Regions from separate parts of the Pseudomonas azotoformans genome, predicted to be linked through region 1. Evidence: predicted binding sites of a transcription regulator. Region 1 holds the regulator's gene; each other region holds the start of a gene.
The links. The regulator FliA, encoded in region 1, starts transcription of late flagellar genes. The targets are predictions, from matches to a motif close to CTAAAGTTTNNNNNNNNNNNGCCGNTAA.
Positions count from the first base shown of each region.

Region 1 (4,184 bases):
CCGTCGTATTGCCGGCGGTGTCGAGCTGACGGCTGCCCTGGATTACACCCCCCAGGCCTTGGCGCCGCGTGTGCCGAACATGGAGCTCGAAGACGAGCTGCGCAAGACCGCTTCGCGCATTGTCTCGGCCCAGGCTGAACTGAGCATGCGCGGCGACAGCGATGCCACCACCAATCGCCAGTTGTTCGCCGGCTTGCCGCTGACCGCTGCCGAGCCGCTGGTCGAGCCGACCTTCAAAGAACCGCCGCGTCCTGCTGCGCCTGCTCCGGCGCCTGCGGTTGACCAGCGGGTGTTCGATTCGATGCGTTTTGAACTCAACGGCCTGCGTGAACTGCTGGAAGTGCAGTTGGGCTCGCTGGCGTGGAACCAGCTGCAAGGCAGCAAGCCGCAACAAGCCAACCTGTGGCGTCGCCTGCAACGCATCGGCCTGTCCGGCCCGTTGTCCCGCGACCTGCTGGCGCTGACCACCGAAATCGAAGAACCTCGCCAGGCCTGGCGCATGTTGCTGGCCCACCTGGCGCGGATGATCGTCACCCCGGAAATCGAACCCCTGGAAGAAGGCGGTGTGATTGCCATGGTCGGCCCTGCCGGCATGGGCAAGACCACCACCCTGGCCAAGCTCGCGGCCCGCTACGTCCTCAAATACGGCGCGCAGAATATCGCGCTGGTGAGCATGGACAGCTACCGTATTGGTGCCCAGGAACAGCTCAAGACGTTGGGCCGCATTCTCAATGTGTCGGTGACCCATGTAGACCCGGGCCAGTCCCTGGCCAACGCCCTCGACCCGCTGCTGCGCAAACGCGTGGTCTTGATCGACACCGCCGGCCTGCAAGCCAGCGACCCGGCATTGCGCATGCAACTGGAAAGCCTGGCCGGGCGTGGCATCAAGTCGAAAAATTACCTGGTGCTTGCAACCACCAGCCAGAAACAGGTTCTTACCGCTGCATACCACAGCTACAAACGCTGCGGCCTGGCCGGTTGCATCCTCACCAAGCTCGATGAAACCGCGAGCCTGGGCGAGGTGCTGAGCCTGGCCATCAGTCATGAACTGCCGGTCGCCTACCTGACCGACGGGCCGCGGATTCCGGATGATCTGCATCTGCCGCGCCGTCATCAGTTGGTCAGCCGTGCAGTCAGCGTGCAAATGCAAGAAGAGCCTAGCGAGGAAGCGATGGCCGATATGTTCGCCGACCTCTACCACAACCCGGCAAAACGGGTGGGTTGAGGCAGGATGAACACCGTGAAATGTATCTACATCGATGGTCTGCAAGCGATTCACGCGGCCAAGCCATGTAGCCTGCGTCTAAGCAAGACAAGGTAAAGAAATAAAATGGGCAGCATGCATCCCGTACAGGTGATCGCGGTGACCGGCGGCAAAGGTGGCGTCGGGAAAACTAACGTGTCAGTGAATTTGTCCCTGGCCCTGGCAGAGCTTGGCCGTCGCGTCATGCTGCTGGATGCTGACCTGGGGCTGGCGAACGTCGACGTTCTGCTGGGGCTGACGCCCAAACATACGCTTGCCGATGTGATCGAAGGCCGCTGTGAGCTGCGCGATGTGCTGCTGCAGGGGCCCGGTGGCATCCGTATCGTGCCGGCCGCCTCCGGCACCCAGAGCATGGTGCACCTGAGCCCGGCGCAGCATGCCGGCCTGATCCAGGCGTTCAGTGATATCGGCGACAACCTCGACGTGCTGGTGATCGACACCGCCGCCGGGATCGGCGAGTCCGTGGTCAGCTTCGTGCGCGCCGCGCAGGAAGTGTTGCTGGTGGTCTGCGATGAACCCACCTCGATCACCGACGCCTACGCCCTGATCAAACTGCTTAACCGTGACTACGGCATGAACCGCTTCCGCGTCCTGGCCAACATGGCCCAGAGCCCGCAGGAAGGGCGCAACCTGTTCGCCAAGTTGACCAAGGTCACGGATCGCTTCCTCGATGTCGCCTTACAATACGTCGGCGCAGTTCCCTACGACGAGTGTGTGCGCAAGGCTGTGCAAAAGCAGCGTGCAGTCTACGAAGCGTTCCCTCGTTCCAAATGCGCATTGGCGTTCAAGGCTATTGCCCAGAAGGTCGATACCTGGCCGTTGCCTGCCAACCCTCGGGGGCATCTGGAGTTTTTCGTCGAGCGATTGGTGCATCAGACGAGCGCAGGACCCGTGCTATGACAGCGACTGGCTACAACGCGTACAAGAAGTCTGCCCGTGACAGTCAGGGCGAGTTGATCGAGCGCTACGCGCCCTTGGTCAAGCGTATCGCCTATCACTTGCTGGCACGCCTACCCGCCAGCGTCCAGGTCGAAGACCTGATCCAGGCGGGCATGATCGGCCTGCTCGAAGTGTCGACCAAGTACGACGCGAGCAAGGGTGCGAGTTTCGAGACGTATGCGGGTATCCGTATCCGTGGCGCGATGCTCGATGAAGTGCGTAAAGGTGATTGGGCGCCGCGTTCGGTGCATCGCAATACACGCATGGTCAGTGACGCAATTCGGGCAATTGAAGCAAAAACCGGTCGCGACGCTAAAGATCACGAAGTTGCGGCCGAACTCCAATTGAGTCTCGACGATTACTACGGGATTTTGAACGATACCTTGGGCAGCCGCCTGTTCAGTTTCGACGACCTGTTGCAGGACGGCGAACACGAAGGGCTGCACGAGGACGGCGCGAGCGCTCATATGGAGCCATCGCGTGACCTGGAAGATGAGCGTTTCCAGGGGGCGTTGGCGGACGCGATTGCCAATTTGCCGGAGCGTGAGCGGCTGGTGTTGGCGCTGTACTACGACGAAGAGCTGAACCTCAAGGAAATCGGTGAGGTCCTGGGGGTCAGCGAGTCGCGGGTCAGCCAGTTGCACAGCCAGTGCGCAGCCCGCTTGCGGGGGCGTTTGGGAGAGTGGCGAGCGCGCTGACAGGCAGTGTGGGGACACTGCAGACGAGACCGCGAGGGCAACCAGCCTTTGCGGGTTCGACCCGTGGTGCCCCGGCAGTCCTTTTTGTGTAATGCCTGTTGATTGAAATGGCGCGTCCAGGTGCTGGGCGCGTTTAAGACTGCTTGGAGGTCGAATTGGACAAGAACATGAAAATCCTCATCGTTGATGACTTCTCAACGATGCGGCGGATCATAAAAAACCTGTTGCGTGACCTTGGGTTCACTAACACGGTCGAGGCGGATGACGGCATTACGGCGATTCCGATCCTCAACAGCGGGAGCATCGACTTTCTGGTAACGGACTGGAACATGCCGGGCATGACCGGTATCGACTTGCTGCGCCACGTGCGCGCCGACGAAAAACTGCGCAGCCTGCCTGTGTTGATGGTGACCGCCGAAGCCAAGCGTGAGCAGATCATCGAAGCCGCCCAAGCCGGGGTAAACGGTTACGTGGTCAAGCCATTCACTGCATTGGCCTTGAAAGAGAAGATCGAGAAAATCTTCGAACGCATCCACGGCTAATGCCATCGCGGGGGAGCTATGGAGCATAAAGAAACGTCACAGGGAGACTTTGAGTCGACCCTGAAAAAGCATGCTCACCAATTGGTCGACAGCCTTGAAAAAGGCCAGTTCGGCGACGCGGTGCAGTTAATCCATGAGCTCAACCAGACCCGTGACCGCGGCCTGTACCAGGAAGTGGGCAAGCTCACACGCGAGCTGCACAGTGCGATCGTCAATTTCCAGATTGACCCGCATATGCCCCAGGCCGAGGAAATCTCGCAGATCACCGATGCCACCGAGCGCCTGTCCTATGTGGTCAGGCTGACTGAGGCGGCGGCCAACCGCACCATGGACCTGGTGGAAAACGCCACGCCCCTGGTCAACGGCATGGCCAACGAAGCCCAGGCCCTGAGCAACGACTGGGGCCGTTTCATGCGCCGCGAAGTGGGCGCTGAAGAGTTTCGTGAATTGGCGCGTCGGGTCGAAGGGTTCTTGTCACGCAGCGAGCAGGAAAACCGCACGGTTTCCAGCAACCTCAACGACATTCTGCTCGCCCAGGATTACCAGGACCTCACCGGTCAGGTGATCAAGCGTGTGACCCAGTTGGTCACCGAAGTGGAAAGCAACTTGCTCAAATTAGTGCTGATGGCAGGCCAGGTAGACCGTTTTGCCGGCATTGAACATGACCGCGAAGCGATCCTCTCGGAAAAAGATCCACAAAAACATCTCGCCAAGGGTGAAGGTCCGCAGATTCATGCCGAT
Region 1 is NZ_CP014546.1:6,270,812-6,274,995, reverse strand. Features, by position in the region: gene flhF (flagellar biosynthesis protein FlhF) at 1-1,225, shown strand, start outside; gene fleN (flagellar synthesis regulator FleN) at 1,331-2,164, shown strand; gene fliA (RNA polymerase sigma factor FliA) at 2,161-2,901, shown strand; gene AYR47_RS28775 (chemotaxis response regulator CheY) at 3,069-3,443, shown strand; gene AYR47_RS28770 (protein phosphatase CheZ) at 3,462-4,184, shown strand, end outside.

Region 2 (4,184 bases), 350 kb from region 1:
AATTTTTGCATGCGTGGATCGTTGCGTATCTCGGCCGTGAGGGTGTAGCCGTCCATTTCCGGCATCTCGATGTCGGAGATCATCATCAAGAATTCTTCTTCCGGCTTCTTGCCGTCGTCCACCAGCTTGCGCAGGTAATCCAGCGCCTGGCGACCATCATTGAGGGCCACCACTTCCACACCGACGGTTTGCAGGCAACGGGTCACCTGTTTACGCGCCACCGAGGAATCGTCCACCGTCAACACACGCAGGGAGATTGCCTTGTGCGCGGTTTCAGCGTCCACCACCCCCACGGAAATTGACTCCGATGTGGGCGCCACTTCAGCAAGGATCTTCTCCACGTCGATGATTTCCACCAACTGGTTATCGACCCGCGTCACCGCCGTGAGGTAGTGATCGCGACCGGTGCCCTTGGGCGGCGGATGAATCTCTTCCCAGTTCATGTTGACGATGCGTTCCACCGAGCGCACCAGGAAACCCTGGGTCTTGGTGTTGTACTCGGTAATGATGACGAACGGGTTCTCGCGGTCCTGCAAACCCGCCGAACCGGTGGCCAGGGCCAAGTCAAGAATCGGGATCGTCGCGCCACGGATGTTGGCGACGCCACACACCACCGGGCTCGATTTGGGCATGATCGTCAGCTTGGGACATTGCAGCACTTCCCGCACCTTGAACACGTTGATGCCATACAACTGCTTGCCATCCAGGCGAAAAAGCAACAACTCCAGGCGATTCTGCCCTACCAGCTGTGTGCGCTGGTTTACTGAATCCATTACTCCTGCCATGCCTTGACTCCCACGCTAAAACCTTTGGCCATACCTATAAGGGCAGTGACGCGCACCCAACTCTAAACGGCACGGCCTTTGCTATTTATTGGTCATGGATATTAAAACGACAGTTTCCCGACGCCCCATCCTGACACGGTACCGCAGCTTGCTCTGCGTACCGCTGGCGTTGCTCGCCTTGGGCCTGGGCGCCACGGCCCGCGCAGACAACGTCACCTTGCCTGATCTACTTATCGGCGTCACTCAAGGCTTTCTTGAGTTCACTGTAGAAGATTATCTGGCGACTACCCAGACGCCAGGGCGATATGAAATCCAGGTCAACCAGCTGGACCCACGTTTGCGCATGCCCATGTGCGACAAGGAATTGACAGCCACCCTGGAAAGCCCCGCCCAGCCCATCGGCCGCGTGACGGTCAAAGTGCGCTGCGACGGCGCCTCGCCCTGGACCGTGTTCGTGCCGGCGCAGGTCAAGCTGTTCCGCGATGTGGTAGTGGTTGCTCGGCCATTGAAACGCACCGGCATCATCGGTTTCGAAGACGTTGTGCTGCGCGAACGCGACATCAGCATGATCAGCCAGGGCTACCTGACCTCCCTCGACCAGGCGGTCGGGCAGAAATTGACCCGACCAGTGGTCACCGACCAGGTCATTACTTTGGTGCATCTTGAGCAGGCAGAGGTGATTCGCAAAGGCGACCAGGTGGTGATTTCCGCCAGCAGCGGTGCGTTGCAGGTCAAAATGCCGGGGGAAGCGTTGTCCAACGGCGGCATGAGCGAACAGATTCGCGTCAAGAACCTCAACTCCAACCGGGTGATCAAGGCGCGGGTCACCGCACCGGGTCAGGTGGAGGTGGCTTTATAGATTGCTGGTATCGGGCGCGCGCTTTTCCTACACTGTCGGTTGGATGCCGGCCTGTAGGTTTTATTGTCAATCGAGCCTAAAGTTTGTCCGGGTATGGCCGAAAACATGGCAAGCGTCCAAATACCCAGAGGTTTTTTGATCATGGTCATCGATTTCAGTCGTTTAAATAACACCCCGACCACGTCGGCCCCTACGCGAGCCACTGTCACCAAGGACAGCGTAGAAGCCAAGGCCCAGCCACTGCCCGCCAAGGCAGAACAGGCCAGCGCCAGCCAGAGCGGGGAATCCGTACACCTGAGCAATGAGGCTCAACAGTTGCAGAAGGTCACTGACTCGCTGCGCGATCAACCGGTGGTCAATAAAGCCCGTGTGGCCGAATTGAAACAGGCAATCGCCGATGGCAGCTATAAAGTCGACAGCAACCGTGTAGCCAGCAAGCTGCTTAATTTCGAAGCCGAGCGCTAGGCTAAGGCCTGCGCCGGGCTTTTGGACGCTTAAACCCCAAGGCCAGCCATGCATCACGACGAAAATCTGCTTCAACTGATCATTGATGATCTTGCGCCGACGCAACAGCTGCTCGAGCTGCTCAGGGAAGAATCCCTGGCCCTCTACGGCCGGGACATGCCGCTGCTGGAAGAAATCCTGGCGCGCAAGCAGTCGCTGATTGTCCTGCTGGAACAGCACGGCAAGAAACGCAGCCAGATCCTCGCCAGCCTGGGCCTGCCGGCAGACCATGACGGCCTGGCGCAACTGGCCAGCCACTCTTCGGTTGGCGATCAATTACTGGCCCAGAGCAACGAACTCAATCAATTGCTCAGCCAGTGCCAGGAAGCCAACCTGCTCAACGGTCAGTCGATCCAGCTTCAGCAAGCCACGACCGCCAACCAGTTGCGTATACTTCACGGCGGAGAGCCTCCGGCGCTTTACAACGCCCAAGGTTCCACCTCGCGCCTGGTCAAGCCAAGCACCCGCAGCCAAGCCTGACGCCGGTTTACAGCGCGACCTATCCAAGGCGCGCCACATACTGGCAGAATGCCTGCTCTTGCGTGTAGTCGTATTTTGTCTGGAGATGGAAGAACCGTGTTCAACGCCCTTAATGCGGAAGATGCCCCGCAGCCACCCAAGGTCCTCACCACGCCTCTGGAAATCGCCAGCACCTTGCGGATGCTGCAAGACAGCCATGACCCGCTGATCATCACCTTCCACGAACGCAGCCAGCGCTTCCAGAGCTACCTGGTGGACGTTGATCGGGACAGCAAGACCCTGGCGCTGGACGAAATGATCCCGCGCGACGGTGAGCGCTTCCTCGAAGGCGGCGAACCGTTTCGTATCGAAGGTTTTCATGAAGGCGTGCGCGTCGCATGGGAAAGCAACGGCACTTACACCATCAGCGAAAAAGACGGTCACCGCATCTACACCGGCGGCATGCCTGACGAAGTGGTCTACCACCAGCGCCGCAATGCGTTCCGCGCCGCCTTGAAGCTGGCCCAACTGGTCAATATTGAATTGGGTGGCGAGAAGCTCAAAGCCCCCGTCAGCGGCAAACTGCTGGATATTTCCGCCACCGGCTGCAAACTGCGCTTTGAAGGGGATATCTCCGAGCGCCTGCAACTGGGCCAGGTCTACGACCGTTTTATCGCCGCCCTGCCCTTTGGCAGCATGACCACCTCGGTCGAACTGCGTTACCTGCACTTCGAAGAGAAGATCAACACCACGTTCGCCGGCGTACGCTTCCACAACATGAGTGGCTTGGTGCAGCGCCAGGTCGAGCGTTTTGTGTACCAGTTGCAACGCGAAGCACGACGCTTTGACAAAGACGACGATTTTTAAAGCTTAAAGATCGCGGCAAAAAAACGGGCAGATCCTGATGGGATCTGCCCGTTTTTTGCTTTCAGGGACGTGCCCTGCTCAAGTCGTGAGGGTGCTCGTCTGGCCCCACAGGTTCAGGAGGCCCCACGAAGGGCGGTTCTTCTGCCTCCGGACTTGGCTCCGCTTGCGGTTCAGGCTCCGGGGCCGTGGTTTGCATTTGTTCCTGCACCACCGCCTCGTCCACCCGCGGATCAAGTGCGGCGACCAACGGCGAACTGGACATGCTGTCGGGCATCGCCACATGGTGCAGTGGTGCGTCGTCCACTTGATGCAGGTTGGTCACCGCTTTCGGCCGGATGCGCCACACCAGGATCAACGCGCACAAGCTGAAAAACGCATACAACATGTGGCTGCCGAACAACTTCATCACCACACCCGCCAGCAACGGCCCGACACTGGCGCCGACGCCGTAGGTCACCAACAGCATGGCCGTCAGCGACACACGGCGATCACCTTCCACATGGTCGTTGGAGAACGCCACTGCCAGCGGATACAGACAGAACTGCACCAGGGAGCAGACAAAACCTGCCACGAACAACACTTCCAGCGGCACCTGGGTCAGTATCGCCAACGGCAACGCCGCCACGGCCAGGCACAGCGCGAAGCAGCGGATCAGCAGCGCGCGATCATAGCGGTCAGACAGCCAGCCCAATGGCCACTGCACCACCAGC
Region 2 is NZ_CP014546.1:6,623,517-6,627,700, forward strand. Features, by position in the region: gene AYR47_RS30460 (chemotaxis protein CheV) at 1-785, opposite strand, end outside; gene flgA (flagellar basal body P-ring formation chaperone FlgA) at 880-1,644, shown strand; gene flgM (flagellar biosynthesis anti-sigma factor FlgM) at 1,786-2,109, shown strand; gene AYR47_RS30475 (flagella synthesis protein FlgN) at 2,158-2,628, shown strand; gene AYR47_RS30480 (flagellar brake protein) at 2,725-3,474, shown strand; partial or broken gene AYR47_RS30485 (MFS transporter) at 3,536-4,184, opposite strand, start outside.
Region 2: flgM (flagellar biosynthesis anti-sigma factor FlgM) is a predicted target of FliA. The motif match lies at 1,721-1,748, and genes of this name have one in related genera.

Region 3 (4,184 bases), 3.4 Mb from region 1:
TTCACTTACATCCTTAATTCCTACAGACTATTCGGCGCTTCGTATCTTCTCCGCACTTGTATGAGTGAATTATCTGTAAGACCAGTTCCTACATAGATGTAAAAAATTCATTCCCCCTACAAACTTTCAACAACAATTCATTCAAACCCCATTTCTGATAAAGATTTTGAGGAAAAACATCCACAGTCGTTTAATCGTTATAAACATCTAACATCTCTACACAATCACAGGACAAAAAAAATGGCCCCTTGAACAAGGGGCCATTCTTCACAACAGGCTGAGACTTAGAACAGCGAGCGACCTTTGTTGGCAGCAATGCGCATGCGCAATGCGTTCAACTTGATAAAGCCTGCCGCGTCTGCCTGGTTGTACGCACCGCCGTCTTCTTCGAAGGTGGCGATGTTGGCGTCGAACAGCGACTCATCGGACTTGCGACCGGTCACGATCACGTTGCCCTTGTACAGCTTCAGGCGCACAACGCCATTAACGTGAACCTGGGAAGCGTCGATCATCTGCTGCAGCATCAGACGCTCAGGGCTCCACCAGTAGCCGGTGTAGATCAGGCTGGCGTACTTGGGCATCAGCTCGTCTTTGAGGTGAGCCACTTCGCGGTCCAGGGTGATCGATTCGATCGCGCGGTGGGCGCGCAGCATGATGGTGCCACCAGGGGTTTCGTAGCAGCCACGGGACTTCATGCCCACGTAACGGTTCTCGACGATGTCGAGACGGCCGATACCGTGTTCGCCACCGATACGGTTCAGGGTCGCCAGCACGGTGGCCGGGGTCATCTCGACGCCGTCCAGCGCGACGATGTCGCCGTTGCGGTAGGTCAGTTCCAGGTATTGCGGCTTGTCGGGCGCGTTCTCCGGGGAGACGGTCCACTTCCACATGTCTTCTTCGTGCTCGGTCCAGGTGTCTTCCAGCACGCCGCCTTCATAGGAGATGTGCAGCAAGTTGGCGTCCATCGAGTACGGGGACTTTTTCTTGCCGTGGCGCTCAATCGGGATTGCGTGCTTTTCAGCGTAATCCATCAGCTTTTCACGGGACAGCAAGTCCCATTCACGCCAAGGGGCAATCACTTTCACGCCTGGCTTGAGGGCGTAGGCGCCCAGCTCGAAACGCACTTGGTCGTTGCCTTTGCCGGTGGCGCCATGGGAAATGGCGTCGGCGCCGGTTTCGTTGGCGATTTCGATCAGGCGCTTGGCGATCAGCGGACGTGCGATGGAGGTACCCAGCAGGTACTCGCCTTCGTAGACGGTGTTGGCGCGAAACATCGGGAAAACGAAATCGCGGACGAACTCTTCGCGCAGGTCGTCAATGTAGATCTCTTTCACGCCCATGGCTTGCGCCTTGGCACGTGCAGGTTCGACCTCTTCGCCCTGACCCAGGTCAGCGGTGAAGGTCACCACTTCACAGTTATAAGTATCCTGCAGCCACTTGAGGATCACCGAAGTGTCCAGGCCGCCGGAATACGCGAGAACGACCTTGTTTACGTCGGCCATGCCATCACTCCACGGGGTTGTACGGAAAGGCGTCGATTCTACCGACCAAAACCGCGAATTTACAGGGGCGCGACAGCAAATGAAGATAAAGCGACAGATTATGTCGAACGGGCGACCGATGGTCGCACCTCAGGACGTGTGCGCGGGGTTGCTAGGGCTGGTGGCCTGAGGTGCCGGGTTCTCGGGGGCTGCGACGCGTTCAAGCTGGATATTCACGCGGCGGTTGCGCGCCCGGTTGGCCGCATTGGTGTTGGGCGCCAGTGGGTAGCTTTCACCGTGGAAACGCAGGGTGATCTGCGATTCCGGGATCCCGTTGGCCTTGAAGTAGTCCATGACCGCCAGGCCGCGACGGCGCGAAACGTCTCGATTGGTCAGACGATTACCGCTGTTGTCCGAATGGCCATTCAATTCGATATGGTTGACGGTCGGGTCGGCTTTCATGAATGCCAGAATCACGTCGAGTTTCTTCTTGGCGGCCGCGTCCAGCTCGATTCCGCCACCGGGAAAGCCGACTTCGGTCTGTTTGACCTGGTCGTAATTCATCGGCAACAGCTTGGCGGTGCACAGCTGGTAATCGTTGTAGGCCTTATTGAACTTGACCGGCAGCAGGCGGATCTCCGAATAGCCGCCTTCGCGCCCATAGTGCCTCACGGTCGGGCTACGCCCTTCCAGCAAGCCATTGAACAGACGCCCGGCCTGGGCCTGGGAGCTGTTGAACAACACATCGCCACTGCCGGCACGCACGGCGCCGAGGTTGATATCCCCTCGCCCCGGCTGCCACGGTGCAGCGGCGGCCAGCAAGGTGGCAGAACCGGCGCCCAGCGAGCCGTTGTAGGCCTTCAGACGAAACGTTGCCTGCTCGCCGGCCCGGCGCACGAACTCACCCGAACCGAAATCGGTGATCGGCTGGGTCAGGCGGCACTCGAATTGGTCGCCTTCCACCTTCCACTCAATATTCTCCAGACGCGTCTGGAACGTGAGGGCCATCGCAGGCAGGCTGGCGAACACACTGAGCAGGGCTAGATATTGCTGGCGCACGGGAGGCTCCACTGGTTTCTACAACACTTCAAAGCGTCATACATCGATAAGGCATACCCAAGGCTATCGGTTGCATCCTGCAAAACTTGATAGCGAGTGCCTGAGAGAGTCTTTTCCGGTAGCATTCCCACCAGATTGACCCGCCTGGAATCCCCAATGTCCGACCGCCTGACCCTGCTGCGTCCCGACGACTGGCATATTCATCTTCGCGATGGTGCTGCGTTACCCCACACCGTGGCCGATGTCGCGCGCACGTTTGGCCGCGCCATCATCATGCCTAACCTGGTACCTCCGGTGCGTAATGCCGAGCAAGCCGATGCCTATCGCCAGCGTATCCTCGCTGCACGACCGGCCGGCAGCCGCTTCGAACCGTTGATGGTGCTCTACCTCACCGACCGCACCCAGCCCGCAGAGATTCGTGAGGCCAAGGCCAGCGGTTTCGTGCACGCTGCCAAGCTGTACCCGGCCGGCGCGACCACCAACTCCGACTCCGGCGTGACCAGTATCGACAAGATCCTGCCGGCCATCGAAGCCATGGCCGAAGTCGGCATGCCACTGCTGATCCACGGCGAAGTCACCCGTGGTGACGTGGACGTGTTCGACCGCGAGAAGATCTTCATCGACGAGCATATGCGCCGTGTGGTCGAGCTGTTCCCGACCCTCAAGGTGGTGTTCGAGCACATCACCACCGCCGATGCCGTGCAGTTCGTCAGCGAGGCCTCGGCCAACGTTGGCGCGACGATCACCGCGCATCACTTGCTGTACAACCGCAACCACATGCTGGTGGGCGGGATTCGGCCGCACTTCTATTGCCTGCCGATCCTCAAGCGCAACACCCACCAGGTGGCCTTGCTGGATGCGGCGACCAGCGGTAATCCGAAGTTCTTCCTCGGCACCGACTCGGCGCCTCACGCCCAGCATGCCAAAGAAGCGGCGTGCGGCTGTGCCGGTTGCTACACCGCCTATGCAGCGATCGAGTTGTATGCCGAAGCGTTCGAACAACGTAACGCCCTGGACAAGCTCGAAGGTTTCGCCAGCCTCAACGGCCCGCGTTTCTACGGCCTGCCGGCGAATACCGACCGCATCACCCTGGTCCGTGAAGACTGGACCGCCCCTGCCAGCCTGCCGTTTGGCGAGCTGACTGTTATCCCGCTGCGCGCCGGTGAAACACTGCGCTGGCGCCTGCTGGAGGAAAGCAAGTGAGTGAAGACCATTACGATGACGAACACGAGCACAGTGGCGGCGGCTCCCGTCACCCGATGGCCGAGCGGTTCCGCGGCTATCTGCCGGTTGTCATCGACGTAGAAACCGGTGGTTTCAATTGCGCCACCGACGCGTTGCTGGAAATCGCCGCAACAACGATTGGCATGGATGAGCAGGGTTTTGTGTTCCCGGAACACACTCACTTCTTCCGCGTCGAGCCGTTTGAAGGCGCGAATATCGAAGCCGCCGCTTTGGAATTCACCGGCATCAAGCTCGATCACCCACTGCGCATGGCGGTCAGTGAAGAAGCGGCATTGACCGATATCTTCCGTGGTGTGCGCAAGGCGTTGAAGGCCAATGGCTGCAAACGCGCGATCCTGGTCGGCCACAACAGCAGCTTCGACCTGGGCTTCCTGAACGCCGCCGTGGCGCGGTTGGACA
Region 3 is NZ_CP014546.1:2,827,008-2,831,191, reverse strand. Features, by position in the region: gene AYR47_RS13065 (argininosuccinate synthase) at 285-1,502, opposite strand; gene AYR47_RS13060 (flagellar protein MotY) at 1,632-2,540, opposite strand; gene pyrC (dihydroorotase) at 2,697-3,743, shown strand; gene rnt (ribonuclease T) at 3,740-4,184, shown strand, end outside.
Region 3: AYR47_RS13060 (flagellar protein MotY) is a predicted target of FliA. The motif match lies at 2,604-2,631, and genes of this name have one in related genera.